2 linked regions of the Hoeflea sp. 108 genome follow. The protein of the gene in region 1 interacts with the protein of each later gene in a pairwise test. Links are inferred from orthologs where the notes say so. Each region holds a gene or a part of one and is shown in the gene's direction. Other genes may lie near its edges. The genes, in order: uvrB and uvrA.

Region 1 (8,163 bases):
CTGTTGTGGCGATGCCGAGCTTCGCCAGCGCCGCCAGCGTCTCGTCATAACCGCCAATGCCCTGGTCGAGCACATGATTGTTGGCAAGCGACAGCACCAGCCTGTCATGGCTGATGCCCACGGATCCCAGCGCGCCCTCGAGGAACTGTGCCGACATGGCGTGATGCGAACCGACCAGCATGCCCAGCCGGGCTGTTGGCCGCTCGACGACCGGGCTCTCGCAATTGCCGATCACCAGATCTGCCGATGCCAGCAGCTGCCGCAAACCGGCATCGCATTCGGGCGGCCGGCGATTGGCCACGGCGGAGATGTCGCCGACGAAGGCCAGCCGCGCACTGCGCTGCGGTGGCGGCAAGAATTCGCCCTGCGCCGGCAGGAAGCCCGGAACGTTCCCGCCCAACGACGGCTTCAGGAAGCGAAGCGGCCAGGAAAGCTTGTAGGAGAGAGGATAGTTGGACACGCTGCGCCTGAATTGTCACCCAACCCACCTTACCAGCAAAACATTGTGCGAAGGTGGCCCGGCTATACTTATGCAGCGCGTCGTCTTGGACGCCGGCCGGCCCGTTCCATTGCCAGGCGATAGACCCCGTCGATCTCGCTGACGATCCGCTGCGGGGCAAGCTTTCGCACAAGTGTCTGCCTGTCCTGCGCGCCCAGCGTGGCACGCAACGCATTGTCCCGGAGCCTCAACGCGGCAGCCGTCATGCCCTCGACATCGCCGACGGCAAACAGGCGCTCCTCCGGCAACAGGTCCACCATGTTGCCGACGCGCGTCGACAACACAGCTATTTCAGCCGCCATGGCCTCCAGCGGTGCGATCGGCGCCTGCTCGTCGCGCGACGTCATCAGAAACAGGTCGAAGGCCGGCAGCAGATTCAGAGCATCTTTGCGCTGCCCCGGCAGATGGACTCTGCCCTCAACCTCGGAACCGGCCAAGGCGGCGTTCCAGCCGGGCATCGGCTCGACCCCGTCGATATCTGCGCCGATCACCAGCAGCTCCGCATCGACACCGCCGGCCAGCAACCCGCGCAGCACACCGACCATGTCGAGCTGGTTCTTGCGCTGAGACAGGTGCCCGATCGAGCCGATCAGGAATGCCTCTTCCCGGATGCCCAGGGCGCGGCGCGCCGCGCGCCTGCGTTCGGCGGTTGCGGGCGCGATGCTGCCGGTGTCGAACATGTTCGGAATGAGATGGAGGCGGCGGCGCGAAACCAGCATGTGCCTGGCATAATAATCCGCGGTCCATTTGCTCGGCGCGATGACCTCATGCGCAAACAGCCAGGGCAGCTGGAACTGCCGCGCATGCGCCGTCATGACGACGGGCGTGCCGGCGGCACAGCGGAACACGAGCCCGAACTTGTTGGCCCGGCTGCCATGGGCGTGGACGACGTCCTCGCCCCAGTCGCGAATGGCATAGCCGACGCGGCGAAGTTCGTCCGGCTTGGAGAACAGGTCGGACGTGACCGTCCGGATCGGGCCATTGAACGGCTGGCCTTCGATCCACGAGCCTTTCATCTGGACGAGCATGATGTCGTGGCCGGCGTCGAGCTGGGCCTGGATCAGCATCCTGGAACTCGTTGCCACGCCATTCAGCCCGCCATGGCCGACCAGATGCACGATCTTCATGCGCCCCTCGCATCGGCCGGCAGATGTTCAAACGACGATTGCGCTGGGATCACGTGCTTGCGACCGGTCCGACAGATGGTGCGCGACCAGAAGCCATTAGCCGTGGCTTAAATATGGCAAAAGCCTGCGGCACGGCAACAATCGCATCGTTACACAGGTATAAAGCATAACGACATCAGGCCACTGGCCAGAATGACAAGGAGCGTTAGCTTGTCATGGTTCGACATGAACTTCGGCTCGGAGAACTGCCCATGATGTTTCGAAAACTTGCCGTCACCGCAGCGGTGCTGGCCGGGACGATGGTACTGCCGGCGATAGCCATGGCGGCCGACGCCTTCACCACCGGCAATGTCAACGTCCGCAGCGGCCCCGGCACCGGCTATGCCAAGGTCGGAATGCTGCGTGAGGGCACGCCCGTCGACCTGCGCGGCTGCGAAGGCAACTGGTGCAATGTCTACGGCCCGAGGCTGAGGGGATGGGTCTCGGCCAACTTTCTCTCCGACTATGTCGGCCGCCCGCCGGCAGTGATCGTGGCGCCGACCATCGTCGTGCGTCCGCCGCATTATCGTCCGCCGCACTGGAACCGGCCTCCGAACTGGAATCGCCCGCCCAAGCCACGGCCACCCAGGCCGCGTCCGCCCGGCGCGCACTGCAAGATAGCGCCCGGCTTCCCCTGCCCGCGGTAGGCACTTCCTGACAGCCTGTTGTCAGCAGCAAGAACAGGCATGGGCGCGTGCGCCGGCTTTCCGGCGCCGCGCCCTTTCCATTTGGACCGATACCGCCCATATTCCGCTCATGGCCAAATCTCCCGACAAAAAATCGCCTTCGGCGATCTCTGGACGTGCCGCGAACAAGCGCGGCGGCAATGGCGTGACCGCCTATCTCGACGCGTCCGAACCGCTGCATCGCGATGGTTTCGGCGAGGTGCCTCAGGCTGAGTTCACGGGAGCCCCCTTGTCCGGGTCGATCTCCGACTGGGCCGACGAGATCGCGCGGGAAGCGGAAAAGCCCCAGCCCAAGGCCAAAAAGATCCCCGAGAAGAGCTCGGCGCCGACCCGTTCGGCGCGCGGCACCTCGATGGGTGGCGCTGCCTCCGCCAAGGAACGCGCGGCCGCCGGCCTCAACCCGGTCGCCGGCCTCGACATTTCGCTTGAGGACGCGGCGTCGCTGTCCAATTCAGGCGTCACCGCCACGGTGGCCGCGCTTTCGGCGCTCATCGAGAGCGGCAACCCGCTGCACAAAAACGGCGAGATCTGGGTTCCCCACCGCCCCGCCCGGCCGGAAAAATCCGAAGGCGGCATCCAGATCGTCATGCAGTCGGAGTTCGAGCCGGCCGGCGACCAGCCCACCGCCATCAAGGACCTCGTCGAGGGCGTCGGCAATGCCGACCGTACCCAGGTGCTGCTCGGCGTCACCGGCTCGGGCAAGACCTTCACCATGGCCAAGGTGATCGAGCAGACGCAGCGCCCGGCGCTGATCCTCGCGCCCAACAAGACGCTGGCCGCCCAGCTCTATGCCGAGTTCAAGAAGTTCTTCCCCGACAACGCGGTCGAGTATTTCGTCTCCTATTACGACTACTACCAGCCCGAGGCCTACGTCCCGCGCACCGACACCTATATCGAGAAGGAATCGACCATCAACGAGCAGATCGACCGCATGCGCCACTCGGCGACGCGATCGCTGCTCGAACGCGACGACGTCATCATCGTCGCCTCGGTGTCCTGCATCTACGGTATCGGCTCGGTCGAAACCTATACGGCGATGACCTTCCAGATGCAGGTCGGCGACCGGCTCGACCAGCGCCAGCTGCTCGCCGACCTCGTCGCCCAGCAATACAAGCGCCAGGACATCAACTTCGTGCGCGGCTCGTTCCGCGTGCGCGGCGACACCATCGAGATCTTCCCCGCCCACCTTGAAGACTCGGCCTGGCGCATCTCGCTGTTCGGCGACGAAATCGAGCAGATCACCGAGTTCGACCCGCTCACCGGGCAGAAGACCGGCGACCTCAAGTCGGTCAAGATCTACGCCAACTCGCACTATGTGACGCCGCGCCCGACCTTGAATCAGGCCATCAAGTCGATCAAGGAAGAGCTGCAGCACCGCCTGCAAGAGCTTGAAAAGGCTGGCCGCCTGCTCGAGGCCCAGCGTCTGGAACAGCGCACCCGCTTCGACCTCGAGATGCTCGAGGCCACCGGCTCCTGCGCCGGCATCGAAAACTATTCGCGCTATCTCACCGGCCGCCGCCCCGGCGATCCGCCGCCGACCCTGTTCGAATACATCCCCGACAACGCGCTCGTCTTCATCGACGAAAGCCACGTCACCGTGCCCCAGATCGGCGGCATGTACAGGGGCGACTTCCGTCGTAAGGCGACGCTGGCCGAATACGGCTTCCGCCTGCCGTCCTGCATGGACAACCGTCCGCTGCGCTTCGAGGAATGGGACGCCATGCGCCCGCTCACCATCGGCGTCTCGGCCACGCCGGGACAGTGGGAAATGGAAGAGGCCGGCGGCGTGTTCGCCGAGCAGGTCATCCGCCCGACCGGTCTGATCGACCCGCCGGTCGAGGTGCGCCCCGCCAAGAACCAGGTCGACGATGTCGTCGGCGAAATCCGGGAGACGACCAGGGCCGGCTACCGCACGCTGGTGACGGTGCTGACCAAGCGCATGGCCGAGGACCTGACCGAATACCTGCACGAAAACGGCGTCCGCGTCCGCTACATGCACTCCGACATCGACACGCTGGAGCGCATCGAGATTCTGCGCGACCTGCGCCTCGGCGCCTTCGACGTGCTGGTCGGCATCAACCTGCTGCGCGAAGGCCTCGACATTCCCGAATGCGGTTTCGTCGCCATCCTCGACGCCGACAAGGAAGGCTTCCTGCGTTCCGAAACCTCGCTGATCCAGACCATCGGCCGCGCGGCGCGTAACGTCGACGGCAAGGTCATCCTCTACGCCGACCAGATCACCGGCTCGATGGAGCGCGCGATGGCCGAGACCACGCGCCGCCGCGAAAAGCAGATGGTGTGGAACGAGGCCAACGGCATCACGCCGGAGAGCGTCAAGTCGCGCATCTCCGACATCCTCGATTCGGTCTACGAGAAGGACCACGTCCGCGCCGACATCTCGCAGTTCACCGACGATGCCGGTTCGATGATGGGCAACAACCTCAAGGCCCATCTCGAAGCCCTCGACAAGCAGATGCGCAACGCCGCCACCGACCTCGACTTCGAGAAAGCGGCCCGCATCCGCGACGAGATCAAGCGCCTGCGCGAGATGGAGCTCGCCATCTCCGACGATCCGCTGGCCCGCGAGGTCGAGGGTCAGAGCCCGTCCTCGGGCCGCGAGAAGGGCAAGCACAACAAGGGCGTCGCCAAGCACCGCACCGCCGAGGAGCAGGAGCGTTTCCGCAAGCTCGACGAGGCGCGCGCCGCCGAGGAGGCCGCCAAGGCCGCGCGCCCCAACATGTTCCGCAAGCCCGAACTCGATGAAATGGGCGCCGACGGCACAAGGCCGTCGGGCAAGTCGCTGTTTGCCAAGCCTCATATCGACGACATGGGCCCGGGCACCGACATGACGACGCCAGCCGGCGCCGTGTCGCGCTCGCTGTTCAAGAAACAATCGGCGGCAGAAGCCCACGGCTCCGACTATGGCGTTCCCGACGACGGCAAGTCGCTGTTCAAGAAGAACAACCTCGACGAGATGACCGTCCGCCGCACCGAAAAGCCGGTCGAAGGCGTCAAGCCGATCAAGCGCGCCAAGATCGGCGCCGGCTCCTACGAGGACCCGGCCGAAGCCGCGCGCGAAAAGCGGCGGCCGGGCAAATCAGGACGGCCGGGGAAATAAGCAAAGCAGCTTCACTGAGAGCGGCAAGGAGCGATCGCTAGCACGGCCCTTGATTGTCCTGCGACCCTTGCGTCTGCCGCACCGCCCACTCGATGTTGCCGCGCGAGATGCAGAGATCCTTCAATGCGGCATCGTCCAGGCGCGACAGTCTCCGTGCGGCACCCCATTGGCGAATGGCCGACGCCGCCGAACCGACTGTTACAAGCATGGCGCGGGCGAGCCTGCCGCGACGTGCGGTCCTGCCTTGATTTTCGATCATGGTCGTCATGGCCGGTCTCCAGGGAATGGGAACAGGCTAACGACCCGACTGGCATAATGGAAACGAATGTATATTATGACCTCGATAAGAGGTCCTTATGCCATACAACATCGATATCGCGTTGCTGAGGGCATTCCTGGCCGTGGTCGACACCGGCGGGATGACCAGTTCGGCCAAAGTGCTCAACCTCACACAGGCGGCCGTCAGCCAGCAGGTCAAGCGGCTCGAGGACAGTTTCGGCTGCGCCCTCTTCGAGCGCGACCGCAAGGGCCTGAAACTGACGCCAACGGGCGAGCGCCTTGTCGTCCAGGCGCGCCGCCTCGTCCGCAACAATGACGAGGTCTGGTCGGCGATGAACGAAGCCGAATTCGAGGGAGAAATCCGCCTCGGCATTCCTTCCGATTTCGTCCGTTGCTTCGGCGCTCCCATCCTCAAGCAATTCGACCAGGCCTGGCCGCGCGTGCGCGTGTCACTCATTTGCGACATAACCCAGCGCCTGCTTGAAAAGCTCGATGGCGGCGAGGTCGACCTGACCTTCGCGGTGGAGAAAAAATGCGGCCACAATGGCGAGACGCTGCTGTCCGACCCGTTGGTCTGGGTCGGCGCCAAGGGTGGCCAGGCCTATGAGCGCGATCCGCTGCCCATATCGACTGATGACGAAACCTGCATGCTGCGACCCTTTGCGCTCAAGGCACTGGCAGACCAGGGACGGGTCTGGCGCTGGGTCTGCGAAGACAGCAATTTCGATCCCATCCTGGCGACACTCGACGCCGATATTGCGGTGGCGCCGCTGCTCGCTTCGACCGTACCGCCGGGCTTTGAAATCCTGGGCGAGCGGCATGGGCTGCCGTCCTTGCCGAGCTTCTGGATCAATCTCTATCAGCCGCATGCAGGCCCGACGCGCCTTTCCCAGGAACTGGCATTGCACATACGCGACGTGGTCGGCGCCCGTTCGCAAGTTCTTGCCTGATCCAGCTCGCTGTTTCAGCACAGAACCGCGCGCCTTCGGCCCGCCTCGGCTGCGGTGGAAAAAATGTCGTCGGCCATGTCGACCTGGGCGGACTTCGTTCGTCCTAGTGGCGAGGCATCGGCCGAAGGCGGCCAACGATGCCTGCAACAGACGCCGCAAAAGGCGGTGATTGGCTCGTAACGAGGAACGGAGACTGAAATGTCTGAAGCACAGAAGATCGACTACCCCGCACCGAAGGTTCTTGGCGGCCTGGTCGCCTATCTGCAGGTCGACGGCGCCCTGAAGGCGGCCGAGTTCTACAAGCGTGCCTTCGGCGCCGAGACCATTTTTGCGGTCCCGGCGGACGAAAAGGGACGGACCATGCATGTCCATCTCTACGTCAACGGCTCGTCGATGATGCTGAGCGATGCCTTTCCCGAGCACGGCCATGCGCACGAAAAGGCGCAGGGCTATACCATGCAGCTCATCCTCGGCGACGACATCGACGCCTGGTGGAAGCGCGCTGTGGATGCCGGCTGCGAGGTTGAGGTGCCGCTCGACGTCATGTTCTGGGGCGACCGCTGGGGCCGGCTCCGCGATCCCTTCGGCGTCGCCTGGGCGATGAACGCGCCGGTCAAGCCGGCCTGATCCAAGGCTAGCCGCTGCGCGCCTGAAGGCGCGCAGCACCTCAGCGGTCGTGCGTCTCGCCCGACAGCGGCGTCGCCAGCATCGACGGCCGTTGCTCGAATGCGTCGAACCAGCGCGTCAGCCGCTGCCGCCCGCGAAACGACGGCAGGTCGCGAAACGCCATCCACGACAGCGCGGTCGCCAGCGCGATATGCCCGACATGCAGGGGCGCGTCGGCATCCACGGCGGCTTCGAGCCAGTCATAGGTCGCCTCGATCTTGTCCCGGTAACCCTCGGCAAGCGCCTCGTAGCGCAGTTGCTCGGGCCGCCTTTCGGTTTCCCAGCGCAAGCCGATGCCGGTCTGCGCCAGCCCTTGCGCCACCGCCTGCAGCCGCAGCGCCTGCCAACGGACCTCGCCTTCTCCAGGGATCAGCTTCCGCCCGTCATGCAGCGTGTCGAGATAGGCGCAGATGACATCGGAATCGAGGATCGGCTCGCCGTCCGCCTGCATCAGGACAGGCACTTTCCCCAGCGGGTTTTCGGCATAGACGCGATCATTGCGCAGCGTCGGGCTGGTTTCCTGGTGGATGACCTCGAGCCGGTCGGCGAGGCCCGCCTCGTGGGCGAACACCAGCGCCTTGCGGGCAAAGGGCGAATGGGTCTGGTAATAGAGGATCATCTGCTGTCGCACCGTCTGGCCGTTGTCGTAAGCGGCAATTCATAGGGCAAGGCGGGCGAGAATTGCGCTCTGTTGCGGCCGCCGCGCTGCAAGTTAGTTTCGCCGGACCGCCCCGCCGCGAGCGGCCCCGCCGATCTTTATGCTTTCCCTATAAATCTCCCTGCCGCTGCGTCTCGAACC
Region 2 (8,070 bases), 910 kb from region 1 along the record:
AGCGCGTGCTCGACCGCGAGTTGCCTGACGCCGTCAGCTTCGATCCGGAAATCGATATGACGCGGCCCGAGATGATCGCCTGGCGCGGCTTCATCGACGCCCTTGTCCATGATGCCGAACGGGAGCCCTCGCCCGCGGCCGATCTCAGCCGCGCCTTCCGCGAACAGCAATTGCTCGAGTTTTTCATCCGGGCGCAGCCGGGCAATCTCGCGCCCTTCATGGACGGGCGTAGCCAGGCCACAGCACCTCGCCATGTCAGACGTGCCGAAGAGTTCATCCGCACCCATGCCGAGGCACCCATCGCCCTGCTCGACATCGCCGAGGCATCGGGCGTCAACTGCCGCACGCTCCAGCTCGCCTACAAGTCGACCTACGGCTTCTCGCCCATGCACGCGCTGCACAAGGAGCGCATGCGCCGCGTGCGCTACGACCTGCTGCAGGGCGACGCGGCAACCTCGGTCGCCGACATTGCCCTCAAATGGGGCTTTTCCCATTTGGGCCGCTTCTCGGCCGCCTACCGCCAGGAATTCGGCGAACTGCCGCGCCAGACCTTGCGCAACCGGGCTGGCTGACCTTCTGACCCACGCCGCTTGACGGGCAGCGGCCCGCAGTCGCCTCATGGACGCAAGCCAGCTCCCTTGCGTTGATGATAGGTCAGCGCCGCCCGCAGGCAGAATGCCAGTGCAGCCTCTGGAATGGCCGCGTCTGCGGGAACGATCACCGCCCTGTTGCCCTCGAACTCCAGCTCGCCGCCAAGATGAGATCGGAAGGTCTCTACCAGCGTCGTGTTGCAGTTGAAGAACACCGCGCACCTGCCGGGCAAGGACCTGGTTGCGCCCAGCCGGACCGTCGATCCGCTGCCGCTTGCTTGCGTCAGATAGGCAGGCTCGCCCCATTTGAGCGTTTCGGTCAGCGTCCCCACGCCTTCGGTTTCCGCCGCGACCTCGAAGATCAGGTCACGGATGTCGAGCAACCGGGTCCGCACTGTCTCGGGATGACGCGAGAGCGCTTCGAGGATCGGTTTAGGTGCCGGCGGCGCGGGCGCCTTTGCAACCTCATGCATGCTGCACCTCGTCGGCCAGCGCCAGCTCGACCGCGGCCTCGGCATGGATCTTGACCATGTCATAAGCTGGCATCGGATAGTCCTCCATGGCCAGCACCAACGGCAGCTCCGTACAGGCCACGACGACCGCTTCTGCCCCCTGCGCCTGCAGGCCCTGCGCCACACGCAGCAGCAGCGATTTGGATTCCGGCTTGACGATGCCAAGCGTCAGTTCGTCGATGATCATCCTGTGCACGGCCAGGCGTTCGTCCTCCGGCGGCACAAGCGCTCCGATGCCGAACTGCCGGTTGAGTCTCTCAGCGAGAAAACCAAGTTCCATCGTGTAGCGTGTGCCCAGCAGCCCGACCCGCTTGTGTCCGGCCGCCTGCAACAGCTTGCCGGTCGGATCGGCGATATGCAGCAGCGGGATGCTGATGGCGTCGGCGACCTTGTCGGCGACGTAATGCGGCGTCACCGCCGTCAGCATGGCGAAAGCGGCACCGCCCGCCTCCAGATGCCGCGCCGCCTTGGTGATCACCTCGGCAATCCGATCCCAATCGCCCTTGGCGGCAAGGTCGTTCAGTTCGTCGAAGTCGAGCGAATACATCAGCGACCGCGCATTGTGATGCCCACCCAGCCTGCCATGTGCCGCCTGATTGATCAGACGATAATAGAGCGCGCTGGATTCCCAGCTCATGCCCCCAAGCAAACCGATCAGTTCAGTCTGGCGTCCGGTCATCATCTTCCCCCCCAAGCGCCCGGAACAGACATCGGACGACAGACATCAGTTCGGGATCAACAGGAAGTTATTCAAGTCCGACAGCAAGCTGAACCCGTTCCATGTGAACGGTACTTGACGATAGGCGTCCGGCGGACTTGAAGCCAGCGTCCTGTCTATGTCACCGCACAAATTCCGCTAGCTGTGGAAGGACCCAGGCCACGAGTGTGTATTCTCGCAGACATTCTGACGAGATCTAGGCTGACCTCTGCGCAATAATCGGGATTCTTGCTGCCGCCAGAAATCTTGAAGCCAGTCGCCTAGTTCTTGAATCCTATCCCAAAAACATGGCCCCGCCGCTCCGGGGGAGCGCACGGGGCCTTTTATCGGGTTGTGCCCTTGATTGCCGGGAGTGGTTTACCGGCTTGCTATCTCGGATGCGTAGTGGCGCTCGGCCACAGATCCGACCATGGTCTCAAATTGTAAGGGGATCAACAGATCACGGTTTGCCAGGCTTTTCACAAGGAATTGCCGCACCTGTGCCTGCTGCGGTTCCGTCTGCTTAGCGGAACCTTTTGGGACTGTCCGGTGGAGTCATGCCTAGCTCCTACGTCAGTTGTGCCAATTGTGCGCCCGCTGCTCAACTCGCGTGTCTGCGGCGTCTCGCAGACCGACCGTAGCATGGTGAGGAGCCCTCAAGGGAGGCTCGGCCTCAGGCGACATCAGCAGTCTGCATCCCTGATTCGGTCACGTCAACTACAACATTGTTAGAGGGAAAAAATGTGATCGAAGGTCGGGTTCAGCCGCTCTGATCCAGCCAACACTCCTGCCATACCGTTGTCAGCATGGCGTTCGGCCTTTGTTCTTTTCACTTGCCCGCCGGCGCCAAAGGCGCTTAAACGCAATGCGGAGTGAACGGCCGCCTCTCGACCGGGCGGCAAAAATACCTACATGAGGGGATGGTCGGGCAAACCCGCCACTCCGAGCAATTCCAGATTTGAGGCGCGGCGCGGCAATGGCCGATCATAAGTACATTTCCATTCGCGGTGCGCGCGAACACAATCTCAAGAATGTCGACCTCGACCTGCCGCGTGACCGGCTGATCGTGATGACCGGCCTGTCCGGCTCGGGCAAGTCGTCGCTCGCCTTCGACACCATCTATGCCGAGGGTCAGCGCCGTTATGTCGAGAGCCTCTCGGCCTATGCCCGCCAGTTCCTCGAGATGATGCAAAAGCCCGACGTCGACCAGATCGACGGCCTGTCGCCGGCAATCTCGATCGAGCAGAAGACGACGTCGCGCAACCCGCGCTCGACGGTCGGCACCGTCACCGAGATCTACGACTACATGCGCCTTCTGTTTGCGCGCGTCGGTGTGCCCTATTCGCCGGCCACCGGCCTGCCGATCGAGAGTCAGACTATCTCGCAGATGGTCGACCGCGTGCTGGCGCTGGACGAAGGCACCCGCCTGTTCATCCTTGCCCCCATCGTCCGTGGCCGCAAGGGCGAGTACAAGAAGGAGTTGGCCGAGCTTCAGAAGAAGGGCTTCCAGCGCGTCAAGATCGACGGCGCTTTCTACGAAATCGGCGAAGCGCCTGTTCTCGACAAGAAGTACAAGCATGACATCGACGTCGTCGTCGACCGCATCGTCGTCCGCCCCGATCTCGCCACCCGCCTGGCGGATTCGATGGAAACGGCGCTGAAGCTCGCCGATGGCCTTGCCGTCGCCGAGTTCGCCGACAGGCCGCTCGACGCCAGCCAGACCGGCGAGGACTCGGTCAACAAGTCCGCCAACGAAACCCACGAGCGCATTCTTTTCTCGGAAAAATTCGCCTGTCCCGTCTCGGGCTTCACCATTCCCGAGATCGAGCCGCGGCTGTTTTCGTTCAACAATCCGTTCGGCGCCTGCCCGGCCTGCGACGGTCTCGGCAATCAGCGCGCCATCGACCCGGCCCTAATAGTGCCCGAGGACCATGTCTCGCTGCGCGAGGGTGCTGTCGCGCCCTGGGCCAAGTCGACCTCGCCCTATTACGCCCAGACGCTGGAAGCGCTCGGCAAGGTCTATGGCTTCAAGCTCGGCGATCGCTGGCGCGACCTCTCGTCGGAAGCCCAGGAAGCCATCCTGCACGGCACGGGTGCTAAGGAAATCACCTTCAACTATGATGACGGCCTGCGCTCCTACAAGACGACCAAGACCTTCGAGGGCGTGATCCCCAACCTCGAACGCCGCTGGAAGGAAACCGAATCCGCCTGGATGCGCGAGGAGATCGAGCGCTTCATGTCGGCGACGCCCTGCCCGGCTTGCGCTGGCTATCGCCTCAAGCCCGAGGCGCTCGCCGTCAAGGTTGGCGGCAAGCACATCGGCGAGGTCACCGGCCAGTCGATCCGCAAGGCCAACGCCTGGTTCGAAGAGCTTCCGGCCCTCCTCAACGACAAGCAGAACGAGATCGCCGTCCGCGTCCTCAAGGAGATCCGCGAGCGCCTGCGCTTCCTCAACGACGTCGGCCTCGACTATCTGACGCTGTCGCGCAACTCCGGCACGCTGTCGGGTGGCGAAAGCCAGCGCATCCGTCTCGCCTCGCAGATCGGCTCGGGCCTGACAGGCGTGCTCTACGTGCTCGACGAGCCGTCGATCGGCTTGCACCAGCGCGACAACGACCGTCTGCTCGACACGCTGCGCCATCTCAGGGACCTCGGCAACACGGTAATCGTCGTCGAGCATGACGAGGATGCAATCCTGACCGCCGACTATGTCGTCGACATCGGCCCCGCCGCCGGCATCCATGGCGGCAATATCATCGCCGAAGGCACGCCGCAGCAGGTCATGGCCAATCCGAACTCGATCACCGGCAAATATCTGTCGGGCGAGCTTGAGATCGCCACGCCGGCGACGCGCCGCGAGCTGAAAAAGAACAAGCGCATCAAGGTGGTCGGCGCGCGCGGCAACAATCTGAAGAACGTCAGCGCCGAGATCCCGCTGAGCACCTTCACCGCCGTCACAGGCGTGTCGGGCGGCGGCAAGTCGACCTTCCTGATCGAGACTCTGTTCAAGGCGGCGTCGCGCCGCATCATGGGGTCGCGCGAGCACCCGGCCGAGCACGACCGCATCGAGGGTCTCGAATTCCTCGACAAGGTCATCGACATCGACCAGTCGCCCATCGGCCGCACGCCGCGCTCCAACCCGGCCACCTACACCGGCGCGTTCACGCCGATCCGCGACTGGTTCGCCGGCCTGCCGGAGGCCAAGGCGCGCGGCTACCAGCCGGGACGCTTCTCCTTCAACGTCAAGGGCGGCCGCTGCGAGGCCTGCCAGGGTGACGGCGTCATCAAGATCGAGATGCACTTCCTGCCCGACGTCTACGTCACCTGCGACGTCTGCCACGGCAAACGCTACAACCGCGAGACCCTCGACGTGTTGTTCAAGGGCAAGTCGATCGCCGACGTGCTCGACATGACGGTCGAGGAAGGCGTCGAGTTCTTCGCCGCGGTTCCGGCGGTGCGCGACAAGCTGACGACGCTCAACCAGGTCGGCCTGGGGTACATCCACATCGGCCAGCAGGCCAACACGCTGTCGGGCGGCGAAGCCCAGCGCATCAAGCTCGCCAAGGAGTTGTCGCGCAAAGCGACGGGCAAGACGCTCTACATCCTGGACGAGCCGACCACCGGCCTGCATTTCCACGACGTGGCCAAGCTGCTCGAGGTGCTGCACGAACTCGTCGACCAGGGCAACACGGTCGTCGTCATCGAGCACAATCTCGAGGTCATCAAGACCGCCGACTGGGTGCTCGACCTTGGCCCCGAGGGCGGCGACGGCGGCGGCGAGTTGGTGGCGGCAGGCCGTCCCGAGGACATCGTCGCCGAACCGCGCAGCTACACCGGCCGGTTCCTCAAGGACCTGCTGGAACGCCGACCCAAGGGCAAGAGAGAGGCGGCGGAGTAGTCGCCTTTTGCCCCGAAACCGGGTTTTCAGGCTGTACAGCAACGTCCCGCACCACATCTTTGAGTGGCTGGGGATTTACGCCGGCCCTCACGTTGTTCGCCAGTCTGGGCGAAGGATAGGGTCGAGCGATTGGTATGATGTAACCATTGTGGTCGAAGAATCGCCTGCAGTACGATGTTTTGAAGATTGGCTCTCCGTTCGAGGCGATCGCGGACGTCTCGAAATCGAGGTCCTTTATCAGTCTCGAACTGAAATATTGTCGTTCGAAGAGGCTGTCTGGGTTGCTGCAATCAGGGCAGATGCGGAAAAGGGCCCGACCTGAGCGCTTCCGCGACAGACCACCAGGTCATTGCCTGGCAGCAAAGCCCTCGCTGAGGACTTTCCAAGGAAAGCACGAGGCAGCCGGATACGCTCTGCCTCGTTTCACGACTGTAGATTTCAGCCCTTACCGGCGGTCTTGGCGCCTGGCTTCAGCATCTTCCAGTTACCGTAGAAGATCGCGTTGACCTTCTCGACCAGCACCGAAATCACCGAGACGAGGGATGAAATCAGACGCGGGAATGGCGTCGGCCTGACGATGTCCATGAACACGCAGTAGCGCCGGGCGTCATACTGGTTGACCGAGCGATGGATCAGCGTGTCGTCGAAAATGTAGAGCGGATCGTCGTGCCAGTAGTGCTTTTGGTCGCCGCATTCGATGAATATCTGGTCTGTCTTCACCGGCGACAGATTGTAGAGCACGCGCAGCGTCAGGCGGATCGGGCCGTAGTGGAACGACGTCGATTCGCGTCCCGAGAACACCGAAACGGCGATCGTCTTGATGAAGCGGAACTCGCGCTTGAACTCCTGAATGTTGTGCGCGTTCTCCTTGCCGTACCACCTGTACACATACATGCCGCGCCGGCCGGCCTCGAACACCTTGTCGATGTCGCCGACGACCTCGTCCTTGCGCGCCCTAAACGTGTCGAGCACGAAGTCGACCTCCTCCTGCCATTCGGGCGGCAGGTCCTGCAGCTTGTAGATGCCCTTGTTGCGATAGCTCAAAAGGTCGATCAGCAGGTTGAACGGCGACAGAAGCCATGTCGGGATGCCGTTGCCGAGGAAATAGCGCTCGAACACCATGGCGTCGCGGCGCGTGTTGCGCATGACGTCGATCAAGCCGGTGGCGAGGAAAAACAACGTGACCACGGGAATGAAATAAAGCCCCGCGGCAAGGACCACCGCCGCGATGGCCAGCTTGCGGATGGTACGGTTAGACATGCTCATGGTCGGCCCCAGATTGGTGGAAGTCGCTCGAAAAGCCCCGGCACACTCATAGGCGCGGCAAACGCATTTGAACAGCCGGGGGCGACTCTCGGAAAACAGGGTTGAGCACGCCTACATTGCGACAACCTGTACAAATTCACCGAACATACAGGTCAGGCGGCCTTCACTGCCCCAGCTTCGCTGCGCAGCAGCCACCAGCCATAGATGCCGATGGGGCGGGCAATCAGGAATTCCCTGATTTCCGAGAGCTCATAGCCATCTGCGATGCGGCAACGATGTCAGGAGGGTTCGCCGCACGCCTCATCGCGGCTTTGCCGCGGCAGCCTGTTCGGCTAGAAATGGCCGCACAAACGCATGCGCTGAGGGGGTCGTCGATGAGTGGAAAAATCCGTGCCGGCATGGGCGGCTGGACCTTCGAGCCGTGGGAAGGCACGTTCTATCCGGAGAAGCTGTCCAAGGCCAAGCAGCTCCAGTTCGCCGGCAGCCAGGTGCCATCGATCGAGGTCAACGGCACCTATTATTCCGGTTTCAAGGAACCGACCTTCCTGAAATGGGCCTCCGAGACACCTGACGGTTTCGTCTTCTCGCTCAAGGGCAACCGCTTCGTCACCAACCGCCGCGTGCTGGCCGAGGCAGGCGAATCGATCGAGCGTTTCGTCACCCAGGGCATTGCTGCCCTCGGCGAAAAGCTCGGCCCGATCCTGTGGCAGTTCGCCCCCACCAAGAAGTTCGACGCCGACGATTTCGAGGGCTTTCTCAAGCTGCTGCCCGAAAAGCTGGATGGCATCACCCTTCGCCATGCGCTCGAAGTGCGCAATGCGAGCTTCGTCGTGCCCGAATTCGTCCAACTGGCTCGCAAGTACAACGCAGCCATCGTTTATGCCGACCACGCCACCTATCCGGCAATTGCCGACGTGACAGGCGATTTCGTCTATCTCCGGCTGCAGACCGGCAGCGATGACAATCACGACTGCTACACGCCAAAAGCACTCGACGAATGGGTCGAACGTGCAAAGACCTTCGCTGCAGGCGGCGTCCCGGCCGACCTCGACCGCGCCGATCCTTCGACCGAGGCTCCGGTCAAGCCGCGCGACGTGTTCGTCTACT

The links.
Region 2: the proteins of uvrB (region 1) and uvrA interact in binary tests that used the Escherichia coli proteins (3 or more experiments, as listed by UniProt). The link is inferred for Hoeflea sp. 108 from one-to-one orthologs.

The regions. Positions count from the first base shown.
Region 1 is NZ_KB890024.1:3,450,802-3,458,964, forward strand. Bases 2,121-5,669 are described here. They hold uvrB (excinuclease ABC subunit UvrB), read left to right. Parts: upstream 2,121-2,421; coding sequence 2,422-5,469; downstream 5,470-5,669. Other genes in these bases: B015_RS0117185 (SH3 domain-containing protein), read left to right, coding at 2,121-2,312; B015_RS0117195 (DUF1127 domain-containing protein), read right to left, coding at 5,507-5,669. Also shown: B015_RS0117175 (CapA family protein), read right to left, coding at 1-460; B015_RS0117180 (glycosyltransferase family 4 protein), read right to left, coding at 529-1,626; more of B015_RS0117185, read left to right, coding at 1,878-2,120; more of B015_RS0117195, read right to left, coding at 5,670-5,737; B015_RS0117200 (LysR family transcriptional regulator), read left to right, coding at 5,826-6,698; B015_RS0117205 (glyoxalase/bleomycin resistance/extradiol dioxygenase family protein), read left to right, coding at 6,897-7,325; B015_RS0117210 (glutathione S-transferase), read right to left, coding at 7,366-7,983. UniProt on the Escherichia coli protein: The UvrABC repair system catalyzes the recognition and processing of DNA lesions. A damage recognition complex composed of 2 UvrA and 2 UvrB subunits scans DNA for abnormalities.
Region 2 is NZ_KB890024.1:2,537,910-2,545,979, forward strand. Bases 2,442-5,897 are described here. They hold uvrA (excinuclease ABC subunit UvrA), read left to right. Parts: upstream 2,442-2,775; coding sequence 2,776-5,697; downstream 5,698-5,897. Also shown: B015_RS0112480 (AraC family transcriptional regulator), read left to right, coding at 1-572; B015_RS0112485 (DUF1801 domain-containing protein), read right to left, coding at 617-1,063; B015_RS0112490 (amino acid racemase), read right to left, coding at 1,056-1,784; B015_RS0112500 (aspartyl/asparaginyl beta-hydroxylase domain-containing protein), read right to left, coding at 6,136-6,963; B015_RS0112505 (DUF72 domain-containing protein), read left to right, coding at 7,338-8,070. UniProt on the Escherichia coli protein: The UvrABC repair system catalyzes the recognition and processing of DNA lesions. UvrA is an ATPase and a DNA-binding protein. A damage recognition complex composed of 2 UvrA and 2 UvrB subunits scans DNA for abnormalities.